3 regions of the Bradyrhizobium genomosp. III genome follow, and region 1 is predicted to be linked to each of the others. Evidence: riboswitches for the same ligand, from Rfam matches in the RefSeq annotation. Region 1 holds a riboswitch; each other region holds the start of a gene.
The links. Region 1 has a riboswitch for cobalamin ahead of IC66_RS0138135 (ribonucleoside-diphosphate reductase subunit alpha). Riboswitches for the same ligand answer to the same signal wherever they lie in the genome.

Region 1 (7,244 bases):
CGAACGCAAACATTCGTGCAAGCACTGTCTGGACAATTGTGCTCGGCTTTGCCGCGGATCCGTTGATGCGTTGGAGCTGGCCTGACCCAAGGCAATACCTTAGAAGCATGCCTCAGTTCATTGACGCCTGTGGGGGCCGAGCATTTGCACATGGCACAGCCTACGTCGCGGGAGAGATTCGTGGCGCGGCCCTGTGGCTGCCTCCCAACGTGCAGCAAGATGAGGAGGCATTGGATGCAATCATGGCGCTATCCCTGCGCCCGGAGATTACCGAGGATATGGCACACTTGCGGCGGAGAATGGCCGAACATCGTCCCCACGAGCCACATTGGTATCTGCCACTCATTGCCGTCGATCCGAACTGGGTCGGAAAAGGGCTTGGCACGTTGCTGATGAACTACGCCCTTCAACGATGCGATGAGGACGGCATTGTTGCCTACCTCGAAAGTTCGAACCCTGAAAACATTCCCTTTTACCAACGTCACGGCTTCAAGGTCGTTGGTGAGATACAACACGGTTCTTCGCCGCCGCTCACGCCAATGTTGCGAACGGCTTCATTCCGACCCAGCAAGGCCGCGCCGCCGGATCGGCTCGTCACCCAGACTCAAGCATAGCTCCGCCTCATCCCGTTAGGATTGATTGCCAATAACCTGACATGACCGCGTTCGGTCAGGACGGCTTATGTTCGCGGCCAGACAACTGAGCACGTGAGGCGGCTCGCCGGGCCTGCGAAAAGCATACCAATCGTCTCTTCGGCAAAGTTGGCACGTCTGATGTGAGAGCTGGCGGGGTCAAATCCACTAAGCTGGGATATTGCCACGGGCGGCTGCATCGATTTGCGGTCGGGCTCCAGACAATTTTTGATCTAAGGCCACAGAAAGCGATGAATGGCGAGACGCGTATGGCTACCGAAACCCGATCCGGCCCAACTCAATTCGCGGACCGCGAACCGATCGATGCCAACATTCAGGATGTCCAGGGTTGCTGTTCCCCTGTTGGAGAATTTGCGACGCCACTTCCAAAGGTTTGAGCACATCTTGGCCGATCGCAGGCGCTGGGTCGTCGAGCGCACCTTTGCGTGGCTCGGCAGATGTGGGCATCTCTGCAAAGACTTCGAAGGTTCCGCCGCTACCGAGCTCGCCTGGCCGCTCGTCGCCCATCTGAGGCTCCTAACTCGCCGATTGGCCAGGCCTTGAGACATCTATGTTTTTTGAGTGAGGCTCTCAGGACAGGCGCTCGGCGAATTTCGAACCTCGACCTCGGGGCTGCTCCAACTGGTTAACTTGACTGTGCCGTCTTGACGAGTCTGGGCAAAGGCTTCTATATGTGGTGTCGTAGTGGTTTTAAATTCGCATATATGGTGGCACGGTGTTAGGGGGGAACCCATTGTGTCGGCAGCGGCTATTCCGAGGCATTAGCGCGACAGCGCTGGGAAGGCCGACAGCCTCAGCGACCCGCGAGCCAGGAAACCTACCGCGACAGAACCCATGTCCTCGGGCGGGGTGCCCGGTGGGTCGCTTGCAGCCGGGGACATTTGCCCGGTCCCCTCGCAAGTCGTCCGCACGGTCCCAGCCCCCAAATATCACGGGGTTGCCGATGTCGGCGTCTTACGATTTCGATCAGTATGGTCATCTCATTGAGCTGCCGAGTGTGCGGCAGCCCTCAGCGCAGGCAAAGCCTACCACACCTGAACTGTGTCTTGTGCAGCCCCCAGCATTGCCGGCTCCCCTGCCGAGGCCCCCCGCGCGATCGCCAACTCCGTCTGACCTTTCGCTCGATCGGTCGCGCGACGACCTGCTGACCTCGTTTGGTAGGCTGACGCTGACCGACCGCTATCTGCTCGCCGGCGAAGGCTTCCAGGACATGTTCGCCCGAGTGTCTTGCGCCTTCGCGGACAATGTTGCGCATGCCCAACGTCTATATGATGCGATGTCTCGGCTGTGGTTCATGCCGGCCACACCGGTGCTCTCCAACGGCGGCACGACGCGCGGCCTTCCGATCTCGTGCTTCCTTAACTCAGTGTCGGACTCGCTCGAAGGCATCGTCGGCACCTGGAACGAGAACGTCTGGCTTGCTTCCAATGGCGGCGGCATCGGCACCTACTGGGGTAATGTTCGCTCAATCGGCGAGAAGGCGAGGGGCGGCGTCACCTCGGGCATCATCCCGTTCATCCACGTCACGGACGGCCTCACGCTGGCGATCAGCCAGGGCTCGTTGCGGCGCGGCTCGGCGGCGGTCTATCTCGATATCCACCATCCCGAGATCGAGGAGTTCCTCGAGATCCGCAAGGCGTCTGGTGACTTCAACCGCAAGAGCCTCAACCTACATCACGGCATCAACGTCACCGACGAGTTCATGTGTGCCGTGGGCGCCGGCACCGCATTCGCTCTGCGCAGCCCGAAGACTAACGAGGTCGTCCGCGAGATCGACGCCCGCCAGCTGTGGCAACGCATCCTTGAGAACCGGCTGCAGACCGGCGAGCCTTATCTCTTGTTCATCGACACCGTGAACCGTGCGCTCCCCAAGCACCAGCGCGAGCTCGGCCTCGAGGTCTCGACCTCCAACCTGTGCAGCGAGATTACCCTGTCGACCGGCATCGATCATCGCGGCGAGGAGCGCACCGCGGTTTGCTGCCTGTCGTCGCTCAACCTCGAGACCTGGGACCAGTGGAATGAGGAGCCCGGCTTCATAGAGGACGTCATGCGCTTCCTAGACAACGTGCTCACGCACTTCATCACGGTGGCGCCGGACGGAATGAAGCGTGCCCGCTACGCCGCCCTGCGCGAGCGCTCCGTTGGCCTCGGCGTCATGGGCTTCCACTCGTTTCTCCAGGCCAAGGGCATTCCAATGGAGGGTACCTTGGCCAAGTCATTCAATCTGAACATGTTCCGAAAACTCCGTCGCGAAGCCGACGCCGCATCCGTGGCGCTCGCTCGCGAGCGTGGCCCGTGCCCGGATGCCCTGGAACGCGGCGTGATGGCGCGCTTCAGCCACAAGATCGCAATCGCGCCGACCGCCTCGATCAGCATCATCTGCGGGGGCACCAGCGCCTGCACTGAGCCGATCCCGGCCAACATCTACACCCACAAGACGCTATCCGGCGCCATCTCGGTGCGCAATCCGCACCTCGCTAAGGTGCTGGCCGCGAAAGGCGCCGACACCTCGGCGACCTGGGAGTCGATCATCGCGCACGACGGATCGGTCGCCCATCTCGACGTCCTGTCGGAGCACGAGAAAGCGATCTTTCGCACCGCCTTCGAGATCGACCAGCGCTGGATCGTCGAGCTTGCCGCCGACCGCGCCGCGTTGATTTGCCAGAGCCAGTCGATCAACCTCTATCTGCCGGCCGACGTCGATAAGTGGGACCTCCACATGCTGCACTGGACGGCGTGGAAGCGTGGGGTGAAGAGCCTCTACTACTGTCGATCAAAGTCGATCTCGCGCGCGGCGTTCGCCGGCAAGATTGCCGGGGATGCAACGCCGACGCAGCAGCCGGCGCGGCAGCGCACCGACTATGAGGAGTGCCTCGCATGTCAGTGATCGATCTATCGCGCGCCGATCCGCGCACGTTGATCGGCAAGGGACGCGTCGGCCTCCTTGACTCGACCGGCAGCTACGACGTCGATCGCTATGCCTGGGCTTACGAGTTCTGGAAGCGCCAGCAGCAGACCCACTGGATGGGCGAGGAGGTGCCGCTCGGCGCCGACCTCAACGACTGGGCTTCGGGCCGCGTCACCGACAGCGAGCGCGCGCTGCTCACCCAGATCTTCCGTTTCTTCACTCAGTCGGACATCGAGGTCGGCGACAACTATTTCAAGCGGTACATTCCGATCTTCCAGCCACTCACCGTCCAGATGATGATGGCCGCTTTCACTAACATGGAGACGGTTCATATCGACGCCTATGCCCTGCTACTCAAGACGCTCGGTATGCCTAAGACCGAGTTCGAGGCATTCCGCGGCTATGCGCAGATGCGCGCCAAGGCGGACTACATGCACGAGTTCGGCGTCGACAGCGTGGCGGATGTCGCCCGTACCCTGGCGATGTTCGGCGCCTTCACCGAAGGCATGGCCTTGTTCGCCAGCTTCGCCATGCTGCTCAACTTCCCACGCCACAACAAAATGAACGGCATGGGACAGATCGTAAGCTGGTCAGTGCGCGACGAGAGTCTCCACTGCGAGGGCATCATCAAGCTATTTCACGAATGGCACCGCGAAACCGGCGCGGTGACGCGCCCCGTCCGCGACGACATTGTCGACGTAGCCAAGACCATGGTGAAGCTGGAGGAGAACTTCGTCGAGCTCGCCTTCGGCCTTGGCAAGATCGAGGGGATGCTGCCTGAGCATATCCACGCCTACGTCCGCTACGTCGCCGACTGGCGACTGGCCCAACTCCGGATTGCCCCGGTCTTCGGCTTCTTCGAGGCGAAGGAGGGCGGGTTCACCCAGCTCAAGGCGCATCCGCTGCCGTGGCTCGTCGAGATTCTCAATGGCGTCGAGCACGCCAATTTCTTCGAGCAGCGCGCCACGGAGTACTCCAAGGCGGCGAGCCGCGGCAGCTGGGACGGCGAAGACGGGGTGTGGGCGACTTTCGGCCGTATCTAGCCCATTTTATTCATGCTAGCGGCATTGACAGCGGCAGGCGCCGATAGTCGTCGCCGTCACCCGCCAGCATGACAAAGGCATAGAACCGGACCTCCTCATCGTGGCGTCTTGATTGCAGCGCGACAAAGCCGGACACACAGATGGTTTGTTGGGTTAAGCCGGTACATGCGCTCCATTGCTGATGGCGGCTAGGGTTTACAGTATTTCCGCAGGTCGGTGAGGTGGGTCTCGTCAACCACCTTCATGAAGTCAATCAGCGCAACACGGCTACGCCCTTGAGCAGACGAATGTTCTCGATGATCGCCACGGCCGCCCCCCTCTTAGGGCTAGAGGGGATTACTATCACGCAATCGGAAGTTGTAAAGAGGGGCAACCCTGTCAAAGGGGGTCATCTTCATTGCAGCCCGGTCGGATCAGGCAAACCGATTTGTTCTTCATCCCCCTTCGCGTTTGATTTCGTCGCCGACCCACTGGCGGTCTTCCTCGGCCGTGGCTTCGCGGAGGTGATCTACTACGAGCAGACGCTGGCAATGCGGCTCGGATGACAGCCGCGTTTCTGTCCTAACACAAGAGTTCCGCTTCAGCGCTGCCGATCCACCTCTCGAGATTTTGCATCCGCTCTCCGAGGCGCTCCCAATTGATCCGCGCCAGCGGGGGTTCGGCAGGCTGATCGGGCGCAGAGATCGGCAGCGACGATGACGCAAGCCATCACGTCGTCGACGTTATGTCCCACCCTCGCACGAGCGCCGCTTCGACCGCTCGTCGGCCTTTCGTCCGAGGTGGCCAGTGCGGCCTCGACCTGGTCGACCAAGTCGTAGCACGAAGGTGCGCCCGGCTCGCACCTCGGCTCGCATTTCAGTGCGCTGCCTGTGCGATGAGCGTGCTGCGGCCGACCGGAACGATTGTAATCGATGACCTGTGTCTCCCTAAGCGAGGGCCGGGTTAACTACGACGGTCGACAAAACTATTTTTTGCCTCATCATTCTCCGACGGCCGGAAAGCCGACGGTGATGCAGGTGGAGGCACGGGGCCGGGAAATCGGCGCAGCCAGCCACTAAGCGGCTGGCGTTCGACCACGGCAGCACGCTTGAGTTCGCCGCGATCTCGCCGTGGCGCTGCGTCATAACCAGATCAGCCAGATTCCTTTGAACCACGCCTAACCAGCTCGAGCCGATGTACCGACAAGAAGCCGATAGCGCTATTGATGCGAGTCCCTGTTGCCAAGGTTTCTATGCCGCGATGCGGCTCAGGATATTGGTGCGAACCCGCGCCATTTTGGCGAAGATCGATCAATAGGTCGTGGCGATCACGCCACCCCACCGGTAGTTCACACGGACCAAGCCGATATCGACGTCCTGACCGATACGGGCAGTCCCTGCAAAAGTGCCCACCGGAACACCCACGAGTCCGGGTGAAAAAAAGAAATCCACATCCCGACGACCCATGAACAGGTGGTCGTATTCAACGCCGATGGACCAGTTCGGAGCAAAGCCAAATTCAAGGCCCGCCCCTACCGTGCCGCCCCAACGAGTTTCGCTGCCGTTGTCGATAGTGAGCCCGGTCGCAAAATCGGAGACCCGGTATTTGTCACGGACGACTGCAGCCCCACCTCTTACATAGAGCAGCACGTTATTCCAAGCATAGCCGACTTGGCCCGTGAACAGGCCGAATGCATCAAGCGTGGAGTCATCCCGGACGCCTGCGAAAGCAAGGTTCGCGTTGGAGCCCTTGAAATCGGCCCAATTGCCCTGCGTCTCCAGACCGAACACCGAGTTCGCTATTTGCCAGCGGTAGCCGATGTGACCGCCCACCGTGCCTCCCGTCGCATGATGGCGCCCCATGCCAACGGGCGGAGCGACGACCACGCCGCCGGCGTTGACCACGTCCCAGCACTGCCGACGTAGAAGCCGCTCCAATCATAGATCGGAATGACCGCCGGAGGCGCTTTGAAGTAAGGCCGCGCGGCCGGATCAACGGCAGAGGCAGGAGCAGCCAGCGTGTTGAGGGCTACCGTGCCCGCTAGCAATTTTTTTATTCTTCTGAATCCCAGTTTCGAATTCGACGCCCCCGACGGGATATTGACGACGATTGCCACGTTTCCGCCACCTCCATCAACTGCAAGGGTTGGTAGTTGACGGGGTCGCAAGCGCCGCCTGAGCGGCCGGTCGATGGGCAAAGTGCATGTCGGGTCGGTCGCGGATGCTGTCCGCCGACTGTTGATTAAGTGGCTTGACCCGAAAATGTCTAATCGCGGTTACCCGTCCTGCGCGGCTTCGAGCACATCAGCATGACAAGAGTCAGCGCATCGACAGCGAGTCAGTTTCCTGATTGCAGCTGCTCCGCGTGTCCTCGTTCCGCCCGTATCGACCGTTCGTCGGCCATTGGATGCAAGTGTTCCCGCTTACGGCGAAGCTTCGACGGACGAGCCGCATTCAATCCATTTCGTTCCGGGCGGACGATGCATCCGCAGTAAGACGGAGGCGTGTGTAGGGGCCGGCGATAAGGCTCGGCGCCGCATCGAGTTAAGAGTCCAGAATTTCTTGCTGCGGCTGGCCTTCTCGATCACGGCCAGTACCCTCTTCGATACATGAAATTTGAGCCGCGAAACAGGCCGAGCGACATCCCGAGAACTGGCTATTC
Region 2 (7,244 bases), on a different contig from region 1:
TTCGTTGGAAGCGCGAGCGCATTATCCTCGAGCGCTTCTTCCAGCTCGGCGGCAAGCGATTGTGTTGCGTCGCCAGCGCGCCAGAACGGCGTGACGAGGATGTTGCGACGGGCTTCAGTAGCCGGATCGGGATCGAGCAGCGCCAATCGTGCAAGGCCGTCGATCAACGGCCTATGGCCTGCTTCACTGACGCCCCTGATCTGCAGATTGGCGCGGCTCGTCACGTCGATCAGACCATTGCCGTGTTGCCCGCCGAGCTCGGCAAGTCCGGAAATTTGCGGTGCTTCCAGCCGTCCACCGAACGGACGCACGCGCACCACGAGCCCGTCGCCCGAGAGCATCGGGCGCAGCGCGCCGGGACACCAGCCCTTGACCGTGGCCGCGCTCATGAGGCCTCCCGCAGCGCCGCGGCGATCGAATTGCGGCGCGTTTGCCAAAGCGCCGCATCGTGCAGGCGCGCAAAACAGATTTCCATCGCGGCGAGCGCGGACGGATTTTCACGCGCCATGAAAGCGCGGACGTCATCATTGCCGAGCGTTGCATCGTAGTAGAGATCGAACAGATGCGGCGGCACGGCGCCGGCGAGATGCGCGAAAGCGGCCATGTGCTCCAGTGTCGCGGTGATTTCGGCAGCGCCCCGAAAGCCGTGACGCATCATGCCTGCGATCCAGGCCGGATTCGCGGCACGCGCACGGACGACACGCGCGATTTCCTCGGTCAGGGTGCGCGCATGCGGCTGCTCGGGACGCGTCGTGTCGAGATGATAGAGCGCCGGCCCTGCCGCGCCGAGATGCGCGGCCGCGGCCGCAACGCCGGCTTCATGCGCGGCATAGTCGGCCGCGAGCAGCAAATCGGTCTCCGGCAAGTCCTGGACATGGACAAAGCCATCGGCCGCAGCGAGGCGCTGTTCGATGCCGGCGCGATTCGGCTGCATCTCGCCGTCGGCCGAGAACGCCCAGGACGATGCCGCCAGCCAGGCTTCACCGGCTGCCTCGCGGGTCTCCGGCGTGAAGGCATCGGGGATCGCGGATAGGCCCACGCCGTATTGTCCGGGACGCGGCGCGAACACGCGGGAGGCGCGGTGGCGGTACGGATTCTCGTCGCCCTCGTCCTCGCGCGCCGCAAGCGCTTCGGAGGCGGCCTCGAACAATTGCGCAAGGCCTGAGAAGACGTCGCGGAACAGGCCGGACACGCGCAGCGTGACGTCGATGCGGGGACGGCCGAGCTCGGCCGGCGCGACGATGTCGTAGCCGGTGACGCGGCCGGAGGCGTGATCCCAGCGCGGCGCAAGGCCGGCCAGATGCAGCGCCATCGCGAACTCTTCGCCCGCGGTGCGCATCGTTGCCGAACCCCAGAGATCGACGACGAGCCCCTTCGGCCAGTCGCCGTGATCCTGCAGATGGCGGCGCAGCAGCTCTTCGGCGAGTTTTATCCCCTGCGCATGTGCCGACGGCGTCGGCACGGCGCGCGGATCGACCGCAAAGAGATTGCGCCCGGTCGGCAGCACGTCTTGACGGCCGCGATAGGGCGAGCCCGACGGTCCCGGCGCAACGCGCTGGCCGGCAAGCGCGGCGCGCAGCGCTCCGCGCTCCGCCTCACCGCAGGCGCCGCGGCCGAATACGTGCAGGCCGTCCCCGAATTGGCTTTCCTTGAGATCGCAGACGAAGCGATCAATCCGCGGAATGGCTTCGGCGGGCGCGGCCGAGGCATCCAAACCGAGATCGTCTTCGAGGCCTGCCACGCGCGCCTCGTCGCGGATCGCGGCAATCAGCCGTTGGCGGCGCGCGGGATCGAGACCATCAGCGGTCGAATATTCGTCGAGAAGTCGTTCGAGCCGGCGCAGGGCCGCCGGCACCGAGGATGTTTCCAGCGGCGGCGGCAAATGGCCGATGGTGACGGCGCCAATGCGCCGTTTCGCCTGCGCGGCCTCGCCGGGATCGTTGACGATGAAGGGATAGATGATCGGGAGATCGCCGATCAGGGCTTCCGGCCAGCAGTGCGATGACAGCGCCACGGATTTTCCGGGTAGCCATTCCAGCGTGCCATGTGCGCCCATATGCACGACGGCATCGCAGGCCTGCTGCCGGAGCCAGAGATAGAACGCGACATAGGCGTGGCGCGGCGTGCGGGCGAGATCGTGATAATCGATATCGCGCGTGGTCGCATCGCCGCGTTCCGGCTGAACCGCGATGATCGACTTGCCGCAAGCGACGGCCGCGAATTGAAACGCGCCGTCCTGGCAGCTCGGATCATCCTCCGGCGCGCCCCTGGCTTGCGCGAGATCATCCTGCAAGACTTGCGGCAGGCGCGAAAGCGCCGCGCGGTAATCGGCAACGTCCCAGGTCAGTTGCCGCTTGAGCAGCGTCTCGCCAAGGGTGTGGACCGGCGCAACATCGAAGCCGGCCTCCGCGAGATCCGACACCAGTGCCTCGACCGAAGCCAGCGCATCGAGACCGACCGCATGCGCGATCTGATGCGGCCGGCCCGGATAATTCGAGAGCACGATCGCAATGCGCTTCTCGGCAGCTGGCTTCTCCGCGAGGCCCCGCCAGGCCGCGACGCGCGCGGCGACGGCCGTCACGCGCCCTTCATCGGCGCCGTGCGCAAGACGCGAAAATTGCAGATCGGGGTCACGCATCCCCTCCGATTTGAAGCTCACCACGCCCGCGAACAGGCGGCCATCGACCTCGGGCAGCACCACATGCATCGCGAGATCGCCGGGCGACAGGCCGCGCAGCGAGTCCACCCAGTCCTCGCGCCGCGCGGTGGAGAGCGCGACCTGAAACACCGGACAGGATGCGGCGTCGAATGGTGTCGTGCCGTCGTCGCCCATGGCCGAGAACGCCGTCGCATTGACGATCGCCGCCGGAGGATTTTGCGCAAGATACGCGCGCAGCCAATCCGCAACGCCCGCAGCCTTCAGCGACGTGACGAACGCGCCACAAGTGTCAAATCCCTTCTGACGCAACGTCGCGATCAGGGCATCGACCGGGCCGGTGTCGGCAGCGGTGAGATAGGAGCGATAGAACGTCACCAGCGCGCGCGGCCTGCCCTCGCCGCCCACCGGCGCAGCAATGACACCACGCGCGGGATCGTAGAACCCCATCTCGGGCACGGTCGTCTCGCCGATAACTGGCCCGGCATAGAGGCCCGAGGCCAGCGCGAGCTGTGCAATCGCGGCCTGCGCCGCGACCGGGCCGCCGGTGTCGCAGAGCACCTTGAGCCGGCGCAGCGTCGAGACCGGCAAGGTCGAGTATGCATCGAGCCGCGTGTCGTCACGGCCATCGGCCGGCAGCACGGCCAGCACAATGCCACGGTCCTTCGCAAGCTGTTGCAGGGCCGCAAGCCCATACGGCCAGTAGGACTCCCCGCCGATCAACCGCACCAGAATGCCGCGCGCCTGCGACAGCGTGCGCTCGATATAGGTGTCGACCGACAGCGGATGACGCAGCTCAGCAAGGTTCGCGAGCCGCAGCGTCGGCAGGTTCTCGCGACCACGCCGCCAGCCGGCTGCGAACGCCGCGAGATCCGAATCCGAATACGAGAGCACCACGAGATCGGCCGGGTCCTGGCCGATATCCCTTGGCGTCGCGGTCTCCTCCAGACCGCGGCTCTCGCGGAAGACGACGTGCATCAGATACCTAGTCCTGCCTTGATGGCGGCCTCGTCGATATCGCCGTGCTCGCCGATCACGACGAGCTTCGACCGCCTGTGACCGGCGCCCCACGGCTTGTCGAACTGGTGGCGCACGCGCTCGCCGACGGCCTGCAGCAGCAGCCGCATCGGCTTGCCCGCGACCGCGATGTAACCCTTGGCCCGCAGCACGTTCTGCTCGCGTGCCAGCTTCTGGACGGATGCGACCAGCGCATCGACGTCGGCGACTTCAGGAAGGTCGACCACGACGGAGGCGAAGTCATCGTGCTCGTGCTCCTCCTCGCCGTCATGATGCGAGGGGCGCGCAGCGAGATCGTTCTCGGCGGCGGCGCCGAGACCGAGGATGACGCGCGCATCGATCGCGCCGTCGGTCACGGGGAGCATCGGCACGCGGCGCGGCATCTCGGCAATAATCGCCGCCTTGGCCGCTTCAAGCCCCGCCGCGCCCGCAAGATCGGCCTTGGTCAGCAGCACGATATCGGCGCAGGCGATCTGATCCTCGAACACCTCCGACAGCGGCGTCTCGTGATCGAGATTTTGGTCTGCCGCCCGCTGCGCTTCGACGGCATCAGGATCCGGTGCAAAGCGGCCGGCGGCGACAGCCTCGGCATCCGCGAGCGCGATCACGCCGTCGACGGTGATGCGCGAGCGGATCTCCGGCCAGTCGAATGCCTTCAGCAGCGGCTTCGGCAGCGCCAGGCCCGAGGTCTCGATCAGGATGTGATCGGGGCGCACGGGCCGCGCCAGCAGTTTTTCCATGGTCGGGATGAAATCGTCGGCGACCGTGCAGCAGATGCAGCCATTGGCGAGCTCGATGATGTTCTCCTCCGGGCAATTGGCATCGGCGCAGGATTTCAATATCTCGCCGTCGACGCCCTCACTGCCGAACTCGTTCACGAGCACCGCGAGCTTCTTGCCGCCGGCATTGCTGAGCAGATGCTGGATCAGCGTCGTCTTGCCGGAGCCGAGAAAACCGGTGACCACCGTCACAGGGACTTTTGCGAGCGAGTTCATTCGGCGGCCTCCGGCACGACGGCAATGGGGGGAATGCGGGCAAGCGATTGCTTGCGGAATATTTCCGGCCGGCTGCGCCAGGGCACGAGACCATCCGGCGCCGCCGCATAGGCCGCCGCGCCCGCGACCACATCCTGCGCATTCGCATCCGACAGGCGGCCATAGACATACGACCAGCGGCCGGGCGCGCTGAGCGCGACCGAGCAGCCCTGATTGCAGGCCGACAGGCATTCGACGGGAACCACATTGACGCCCTCGGGCACGCCGGCGTCGAGGATCGCCCCATGCAGGCGCTTGCCGGGCGTCGCCTCGCCCTCGGCGGGCGCCTCGCCGGCACGGCAGGTGATGCAGACGTGAAGTGTGACGGTCATCGCCTCTTCCAGATAACAGCGGGAGGCGATGAGGCACACGGACCGCTCTTTTCGAGGCCCGTTTCCCCGTCGCGGAGCACCCCGTCCGCCGGTCCAAAACTCGTCCGCGCTGGCAGGTCTCCCGGCTTGCGGAGCAGGGTTTTGCCCTTCGATCCCCGCCTTCCCGATTCCCGCGGGAATCAGTGGCTTCGGGCATCTCTCCGGTCACGGTCGCGGGGGCGGCTGCATTTTGGACCCAAATCTTGCCGATTCGGACCCTATCGCATTCCCTCTTCGCCTGTCATAGGACAGGAACCAACGCCGGGCCACCATTTGCCGGTGGCCGCCACTTGTCAAGCCGAAGGACCGGGACCGATGACGCCTGAACCGGATACAAAAACGGCCGAGGAAACCGACGCCCGCCACGCCACGAAAATGGCGAAGAAGAAGGCCGCCCGCGACAAGATCATGGCGACCAAGAGCGGCGAAAAGGGCCTCATCATCGTCCACACCGGCGCCGGCAAAGGCAAGTCCTCCTCGGCCTTCGGCATGATCGTCCGCTGCGTCGCCCATGGCTTCCCCTGTGCGGTCGTGCAGTTCATCAAGGGCGCCTGGGATACCGGCGAGCGACGCCTGCTCACCGGCCATTTCGGCGACCTCTGCCAGTTCCACGCCATGGGTGAAGGTTTTACCTGGGAGACGCAGGACCGCGCCCGCGACATCGCCGCCGCGCGCGCCGGCTGGGAGAAGGCCAAGGAGCTGATCCTCGATGAGAGCTTGCGCATGGTCGTGCTCGACGAGATCAACATCGCGCTGCGCTACGACTATCTCGACATCGCCGAGGTCGTCGAGTTTCTGACCACCTCGAAGCCGCCGATGACGCATGTCGTCCTCACCGGGCGCAACGCCAAGGACGAGCTGATCGAGATCGCCGATCTCGTCACCGAGATGACGCTGGTCAAGCATCCCTTCCGCTCCGGCATCAAGGCGCAGGCCGGCGTCGAGTTCTGAGTTCGATGGCGCGCGCATTGATGATCCAGGGGGCCGGCTCGGACGTGGGCAAGTCGCTCATCGTCGCAGGCCTTGCGCGTGCCTTCACGCGGCGCGGCCTGCGCGTGCTGCCGTTCAAGCCGCAGAACATGTCGAACAACGCCGCCGTCACCATCGATGGCGGCGAGATCGGCCGCGCCCAGGCGCTGCAGGCGCTGGCAGCAGGCGTCGAACCGCACACCGACATGAACCCCGTGCTGCTCAAGCCCGAGACCGATGTCGGCGCGCAGGTGATCGTCCACGGAAAGCGCATCGCGACTGCGCGCGCGCGTGACTACGCCGCGATGAAGCCCTCGCTGATGGGCGCGGTGCTGGAGAGCTTTGAGCGGCTGAAGGCACGCGCCGATCTGGTGCTGGTGGAAGGCGCCGGCAGTCCGGCCGAGGTGAATTTGCGTAAGGCCGACATCGCCAATATGGGTTTTGCGCGCAAGGCCGACGTGCCGGTCGTGCTGATCGGCGACATCGACCGCGGCGGCGTCATCGCCCAGCTCGTCGGCATCAAGACGGTGATCGACCCCGACGATGCCGCGATAATCCGGGGTTTTGTCATCAACAAGTTCCGCGGCGATCCCACCCTGTTCGACGACGGCTACAGGCTGATCGAGCAAAAGACCGCGTGGCGCGGCCTTGGCGTGCTGCCCTGGTTCGCCCGCGCCGGCGAGCTGCCGGCCGAGGATGCGCTGGGCCTCAGCGACGCGCGCAAGCCGGGCCAATGCAAGATCGCCTGCCTCGCGCTGTCGCGGATCGCCAATTTCGACGATCTCGATCCGCTCAAGCTCGAGCCGGGCGTCGATCTCGTGATGGTACGCCCCGGCGAAGCCATCCCAGGCGATGTCCGCCTCGTCATCGTTCCCGGCTCGAAATCCACCCGCGGCGATCTCGCCTTCCTGCGCACGCAAGGCTGGGACATCGATCTGCTCGCACATCACCGCAGGGGTGGCTATGTGCTCGGCCTCTGCGGCGGCTATCAGATGCTCGGGCGCAGCGTTGCGGACCCAGAGGGGATTGAAGGTCCCGCAGGCGACACGGCGGGGCTCGGGCTGCTGGATGTGGACACGGTGATGAGTCCGCAGAAGACGCTGACGCGGGTTACGGCTGTGCATGCCGCCACGGATCAGCCGATCGAGGCGTACGAAATTCACATCGGCCGTACCGATGGGCCCGATCGTGCGCGCC
Region 3 (6,786 bases), on a different contig from region 1:
CGTGGCTTTCAATATCGGGAAACCGCTCAGCTCAATCAACACTCTGAGCTCGAGCTTCAATCAGGAAGTTCCCACTGGCGGCGCCTGGGATGTCGCCTACGATATCTGGGACAGCTCAGACCGACATGAGATAATGCTCTGGACAAACTACACCGGAAACTCGGACGGGAGCGGCAACGTTAAGCCCATTTCATATCATTATGCCCCTTCCGGTGCGGCGATTCCGGTCTACAGCAATGTCAATGTAGGCGGGGCGACTTGGAACGTGTTTGAAGGCGAAGGCTCCGATGGTCACAAGGTCATCTCATTGCTGCGCACTTCGAAGACCAACAGCGGGACAGTGGACATCAAGAGTATCCTGCAGTGGATCAAGTCGAAGGGGTACTTTGGCGACATAAACGTCGGTAGCGTCCAATACGGCGTCGAGATTACCTCGTCCCCGGGGGGAAAGAACTTCAATTTCAACAACTGGTCCGTGACTTCGAAGTGAAGTCCGCGCGGGCGGTAAGGTGAGCTGCGCTATGCCAATGAGCCACGCTGACTGACGGCCTTGGCTTGCCGCTCACATCCCGACCGCCACGATCCCGGCCTCAACCGAACCTATGCCGAGATGGCAAGCCATTACGGCACGGCCATCTCGCAGCCCGGCCGCGGCGCCCAAAAGATAAGGCAAAGGTCGAAGTTGCGGTGCAAGTCGCGCAGCGATGGATTTTGGCGCGGCTGCGCAACCAACGCTTCTTTTCGTTGGCGTGACCTGCCACTGAGCATTTCCTCCAGAAGGATTCAGAGTCCGCCCCGAAGAAGGACGGACAGATGAAGCGAGCAAGGTTCACGGAAGAGCAGATTATCGCAGTGTCGAAGGCGCATGAGGCCGGGGCGAAGACGGCCGACCTAGCTCGCAAGCACGGGGTCTCCGAAGCGACGATCTACAATTGGAAGGCCAGCTCGCAATGGTTGGCACGCAAGATCGCCGCGATGGGGCATACCGTCCGCATTATTCCGGCTCAATTCGTCAAGCCTTATGTAAAGTCCAACAAAAGTGACATCATCGATGCCGCAGCGATCGCGGAAGCAGTGACGCGACCAACAATGCGCTTCGTCGAAATACGGTCGCCCGAACACATTGACCTGCAAGCGCTGCATCGTGTTCGCGATAGGATGATTTCGCAACGGACGTGCCTCATAAATCAGATGCGCGCTTTTTGCCTTGAATATGGGATCGCTACTCGACTCGGGAAGCGTCCGAGGGAGGGTGTTTCCTCCCTTCGGCCATCACCTTATCCGTTGACCGTCGGCTACTTTTCTGACTCAATCAAGCCGTTTATGGACCGGTCTTAACAACCTCGGGGGCGGCATGGATTCGATCCTTCGCGTTCTGATGCCCTTCTTCGGGCCGAAGAACTATTCTGAGATGCTCTAGAAGAACGCTTTGGCGGATTTCTCGCTGACCTTAGCCTGCTCGTTCCTGGTGAGGTACGATCCTTGGATTAACGGTCTTTTCTTGCGAGTTGAGCATCTGCCCGGCGTCAAGGAATTCGCCACGGCTATTAAAGCTCCTGAGGTGAACGTGGGCGGCTTCGCGCTTGCTTTGCTGGTGCTCATCTTCAGCAGGGTCACCCGATTCCATGATCGGATTTCGGACATATTTAAGATCAGGGCGAGGTTCGACCGCGCTAACATCCTTCTCCCTCTGGCTGTCATGTCGGGTGCGCAGATGTCGGCCCGTCAGGCGGCAAATCTCAAACGCGACCGCCATCCCCTCGTGAGAGCGACGTTCTACAAATACGCGTCCAGCCGAAGCGAACATCCGCTCGTCGACAAGCACGACATCGAAAGCGCATTGGAGGCTTGGCACATATTGGGTTGCCTTGGAGTGGCTCTTCATACTCACAGGCTTCGCGGTCTTATCCGCCTTCGCCAGGGCAGCTTGGTTTCTGATCATTTTTTGGACCGCCTCGATGGCCGCGCTTCTATTTATGCATCTTCGGTATGGATTGCTGGAACGAAGGGCGGATCCCCAGATCCAACAGATAGCCGGGAATGCCGAGGCAAGTGCAGGCAACCGCCAAGCATTCACAGAGGCGGCCATCTGATGTGGTACAAGATCGGGAAGGATATCATCGTCCGGAGCGAAAACGCAGCCAAGCCGGAAACACAGAGTTCGGCCTATCTTAAGAAGCTGATCTCGCGTCTCGAGCCAATTCATTCCAGCTTCGACTTTGGCTGCGGCAAACTGCGTTACGAACGGGCAATAGCCAAAACCACCGGCGAACTTGCGTTGGTGGATTCGGAAGTGCAGCTTTCAAGGGGTCAAATGATCCGCGGTCGTTCGACCACCATCCGCGATTACGTCGGCAAATCAAATCACGTCCACGCCCTCACCGTGGGTCAGTTTGCCTCCCATGACCGGAGATACGACCGCGGCTTCTGCATAAACGTTCTTTCTGTGATCCCATCGGCAAGCGTGAGACTTGGCATCGTTCAACTGATGAGAGCTAAGCTAAAGCCAAACGGCACTTGCTTGTTTGTGACGCTCTATCGCAATTCTGATTTTACAAGGATGCAGAATCTCCCGAATTGTCAACCATACGGCAACGGCTTCCTCATGGACTCGCTTAGGGGCCATTCCTTCTACGGCCTCATCCCGCCGGACGATCTCGCCGGATTGGTTAAGCGTGCAGGCTTCTCGGTCGAGTCGATCGTGCTGGATGAAGGCTCCGCATACCTGTGGGCCCGAACTCCGGACGGGCGACCTGGACCGATCAATTTCGAAATCCGTGAAACTGCGGAGAACTTTCAGATTCGATCTCAGCCAAGCGTGAGCAACCGCAGCTCGGCAAGGTAGACCAGGCCGGCAGAGACGGCGCTTGGATCCTGAGCAGCAGCCGCGGGGGCTCAAGTCACATCGACGACCTGTCCCGCTTAGGTTCGTCTGCTTCCGATAGTCGGCGATCTGCTGTCTGTAGTGGCCGATGCTCGGCGCATCCGGAGCCACGTCGCTCTTCCAATCGACGACCGCGTCGATGGCGCCGGCCTCGTCGAACGCGATCGCGTCAACCTGTCCGGAGAGCAGGACCTTGCCGCCTTCGTGAGTCTGGCTTCCGAACAACGGGAGCTCGGGGGCGAGACGCGGTCGCGGCGTCACGACGTCCGGAAGAGCGAGCGTCCGCAGCACCGTGGCGGTCAGTTCGACGGCGCTGATGCCCATCTTCGGATCCTCCGCCGGTTCGTGCCCCATCTGCCGGATCAGTTCCGCAGCCCGCGTTTCAAGTCCGCCCTGGCGTCGCAGGCTTCTCCGGTCAGCACCTCCTCGATTAGCTTGTGAAGGATGGTGCCACGCGTCGAACTTCTGAGAACGGCAGCAGGCTCCGCAGCGCCGGTTTCCGGAATTTCCCCGCTTTCGATCTTCGCTTCTGGCTCGTCCACCTGATCAAGTTCGCTCCGGCTCGGGCGACGCCAGATCACGGTCTTGCGCACATCGAAGATAGCGGTCGCCTCGGCGGCGAAGGTCTCGCGGGTCTGCCCGTTCTCTAGCGGCGTGACGTTCCTTTCCTTCGCGGTGCCGACGTCGTTCGGGTTGATCGCCGGGAGACCAGCCAGGCCCAAATCGACGAGCTTTGCCCAGCACTTGTCCGACAGGTCGGCGGAGTGCCTAGGCAGGATCAGCAGGTCGCGCGCCCGGGTCGCGGCCACGTACCAGAGGCGTACGCGCTCGCGCCGCTGCTGCTGCCGCGGTGACGGTGTTGCCCCACGGATTGGCCGAGGAGACAATCACGGATTGAGCAGTTGCGGAGGCTGTGCGGACGCCGATCCCGCTGCGGCGATCGAGGCCAGCACGATTCCTAGCGTCAATGCTGACCCGGACAGCCAGCGCTGTTTGAGCAGGATTGAAGTTGACGCCGAAACTCGCGCCGGCACGGCTACTACGTTTGAAATGAAAACGGTGATGACCACGGGCGAAACAAAAAGCCGTCACGCACATTCGCCGTGAGCGGCAGCCGTTCGCCCCGAATGCGGCAGATCTCGATCGGCTTTGCAACGTCTTGGAGCACCCCGCCCCTGCGTCAGTCCATGACCACGACCGGCAGCAAGGTTTCCTGGCTCGCGGGTTGACGCCTCCGACCACCTTCCCAGGTTCGAACGAACGAACCCAATGGCCCAACTGTCGTCGGCTCGCCGCTTACAGTTGCGGGGGCAGCTTCGGCCTTGTCCGTGAGGACGCACCGTATTCCCTTGATACGCCTTTCGGCGCTACCGATAACCAGACTGAAGGCCCCTCATAACCGAGTCAAGCAAGGGGCGTGAATCGAGTGCTGAGTGACACAACATGTGACAGTTTAGCCCGTCCTATTCGTGAGAGTGCGTTTTTCTAGTCCGATTGATGTGGCCGCACATCTGCTCTGACGAGGCGCACAGGATTGCCTTCGGCTTTTCACCGCCTCACGACCCGTACTTTGCAACGCGCTTGAGGGATAAGTTGGGCGAACGGGGGGCGGACGCCCCGCCGGTCAAGGACTGAGCGGCAGCAGCGCGCCGGGCAAGCCGCGGCTCAGGTCGGCTTCGGGGCATGCCGCGGCGAACGCAAGGCGAATGCGGCTCGTGGTCTCGACCACACGGGCAGCGAGTTTCAAGAGACTCCGCCTCGACGGCATTTGCGATGTTCGTTTCGATCTTCTCTAGCAAGATCGACCTGATCTGAGGATCGAGGGGCGACTCCGACGTCGAAAGCCCAGCCAAATGTCCCAGCTCTTTGATGCGGCCGTGATGGCCGGCTCGGGTGCCGTTTACATGTCTCAACCGTTCGCACAGTGTATCGAAGCCGGCTTGTCCGCCTATGATCGCCCTGCCTGTCGTGCTGAGCATGTCCGGTGTTAGCCCTGCGAGGTACTTCACGCTGACCCTGAACCGCGCGTCGCGATCTGCAAGGCAGAACGCCATTGCGACGATGGCGTCGAACAGCGCGGAATTCGAGAGGTCATGGTACTCCGCGGGGAGAAGCTTGCGCGCAGCCTGCTTACGGCTAGGGTCAGGGTGAACGAGACCAACCACGAAGTCGAAGGCTTCTTCGTCGGGAATCTCGACGAGAGATTGCTCGAAATCGCGCAAGTCGACGGTCGGAAGGAGCAGATGCGCCAACAGCTTCAGGCCGAACGGCAGCAATTGCTCCAGCAACTTGCTGGATCGGCGGGAGATGTCCGGCGCGCGGAGGATGAGGCACGGCTGTTCGAAGCCATGTTCGCGCAATTCCAGGCCATCCGCGACTCTGGCCTGACCTGCTTTGGATGCGGCGAGGAATTGGCTGCTTTCGATCGCAAGCTGGCGGAAATCGGCAAAAATATCGAAGACGCCAAGCGGAATCGCGATCCCAAGCTCGTTGCCGATCTGGAGCGCCTAGCCGCGGAGGTCAAGACGGCAAACCGGCTCAAGACCGAGACACAGGATGCGTCGACCCGGGCACACAGCGCGAAAGACAGGGCCGAGGGCGCGTATGAAGACTACATGAAGAACAATCGTGAAGTCCTGGCGGTGGCACGTCGCGCCCGCGCGCGCCAGCTGCTGGACGGATTCCCGCAATCGAGGGAGATGAGCGACTACCGGTCGAAGGTGGCCGAAATGGCGGCTCAGTCCTTGTCGGACCGCATCGCTGGGCTGACGGCGGACCGTGAAAACCGTTCTACCAACCGGCGCTCCACCCTGATGAGGGAAATGACGGGCGCCGTGAACAAGCACGGGCAGGACTTCTATCTCGTGCCGCCGTTCACCGCCGAGGAGGCGACGCCGTCGGCCGTCGAGCAGTGGGCGGTCGCCGAAAAGGACCGATTGGATGGGCATGAATTGGTCCAGTACGCGGAGCAGTGTCGGAACGCTGAGACGGAGATGACCTCGGCATTCCGGGACGACCTTCTCCATCGGCTCGACGATGCCTTCACCGGCATCAAGTCCACCCTGAACGAGCTCAACCGCCACCTGAAGGACCGCCAGTTCCACGGGCGCGACTACTACTCGTTCAAGGCGCTCGAGGCCCCGACCCACGTCGACATGATCGAGCTCGTCGAGGAATCAAGAAAGCCTGAATTCAATCTGCCGCTTTTCGGGGATCGTAGCGAGGATGCGAGTTCTCCGATGATGCGCGCCGTGCGTCAGATCGAGGAGATCCTGTCGAAGCCGGACGCGCGGACCGAGGAAATCGAGGATCCGCGCAAGTATTTCAACTTCGAGCTCTACATCCAGGATGCCGATGGTAAGATCCGCTCGTCGTTGACGAGCCGCGCCGGCACGGGATCCGGCGGCGAGGGCCAGTTGCCGTTCTATATCGCCATCGGCGCCTCATTGGCCGCGACGTACCAGAACCGGCGCACCGGCGAGAGCGGACTGTCGCTCGCCATCTTCGACGAGGCCTTCAATCGCTTGGATACCAAGGCAATTGGCCAGTGCTCTGAATTCATGCGGGACTTGGGTCTCCAGGTCATGCTGGCCACGCCGGACGAGAAGCGGCACGTGTTCATGGAGGTCGTCGAAACGGTCGTCAACGTGAACCGCTTGGGCAACCAGGTCATGATCGACACCGAATACCCGACGGAGATGGCTCGCCAGGCGATTGCTGACGCGGATCCGTATCGCAAGGGCTTTGACGTCTTCAAAGCCGAGTTGATTGCTGCCGAGAAGGCCGGCGCCGTCCCGCAGGACCAGGCCGCGGAATGACCGACGTTCGTACGACGGATGCGGGGGTCCAATTCCTCGAGCGCCTGCTAGAGCGGAGCGAACGCAATCCGGATCGCACCCGGC

Region 2: it holds a riboswitch for cobalamin, as region 1 does, so the genes downstream of both, IC66_RS0113025 (DUF1636 family protein) here and IC66_RS0138135 (ribonucleoside-diphosphate reductase subunit alpha) in region 1, are expected to answer to the same signal.
Region 3: it holds a riboswitch for cobalamin, as region 1 does, so the genes downstream of both, IC66_RS46875 (hypothetical protein) here and IC66_RS0138135 (ribonucleoside-diphosphate reductase subunit alpha) in region 1, are expected to answer to the same signal.

What each region holds. Positions count from the first base shown of each region.
Region 1 covers NZ_AJQF01000485.1:10,051-17,294, reverse strand. The annotation lists gene IC66_RS0138145 (GNAT family N-acetyltransferase) at 1-614, shown strand, start outside; partial or broken gene IC66_RS46765 (transposase) at 1,050-1,196, shown strand; cobalamin riboswitch at 1,322-1,492, shown strand; gene IC66_RS0138135 (ribonucleoside-diphosphate reductase subunit alpha) at 1,597-3,540, shown strand; gene IC66_RS0138130 (ribonucleotide-diphosphate reductase subunit beta) at 3,531-4,604, shown strand; gene IC66_RS0138120 (hypothetical protein) at 4,892-5,149, shown strand; gene IC66_RS0138115 (outer membrane protein) at 5,894-6,487, opposite strand.
Region 2 covers NZ_AJQF01000153.1:7,780-15,023, reverse strand. The annotation lists gene cobG (precorrin-3B synthase) at 1-389, opposite strand, end outside; gene cobN (cobaltochelatase subunit CobN) at 386-3,634, opposite strand; gene cobW (cobalamin biosynthesis protein CobW) at 3,634-4,668, opposite strand; gene IC66_RS0113025 (DUF1636 family protein) at 4,665-5,039, opposite strand; cobalamin riboswitch at 5,134-5,353, opposite strand; gene cobO (cob(I)yrinic acid a,c-diamide adenosyltransferase) at 5,394-6,029, shown strand; gene IC66_RS0113015 (cobyric acid synthase) at 6,035-7,244, shown strand, end outside.
Region 3 covers NZ_AJQF01000524.1:628-7,413, forward strand. The annotation lists gene IC66_RS0140615 (glycoside hydrolase family 12 protein) at 1-490, shown strand, start outside; partial or broken gene IC66_RS44510 (IS21 family transposase) at 572-750, shown strand; partial or broken gene IC66_RS48810 (transposase) at 814-1,236, shown strand; gene IC66_RS48815 (hypothetical protein) at 1,430-2,845, shown strand; gene IC66_RS46875 (hypothetical protein) at 3,247-3,693, opposite strand; cobalamin riboswitch at 4,070-4,271, opposite strand; gene IC66_RS48820 (transposase) at 4,509-4,631, opposite strand; gene IC66_RS0140655 (SbcC/MukB-like Walker B domain-containing protein) at 5,032-6,702, shown strand; gene IC66_RS48825 (hypothetical protein) at 6,699-6,786, shown strand, end outside.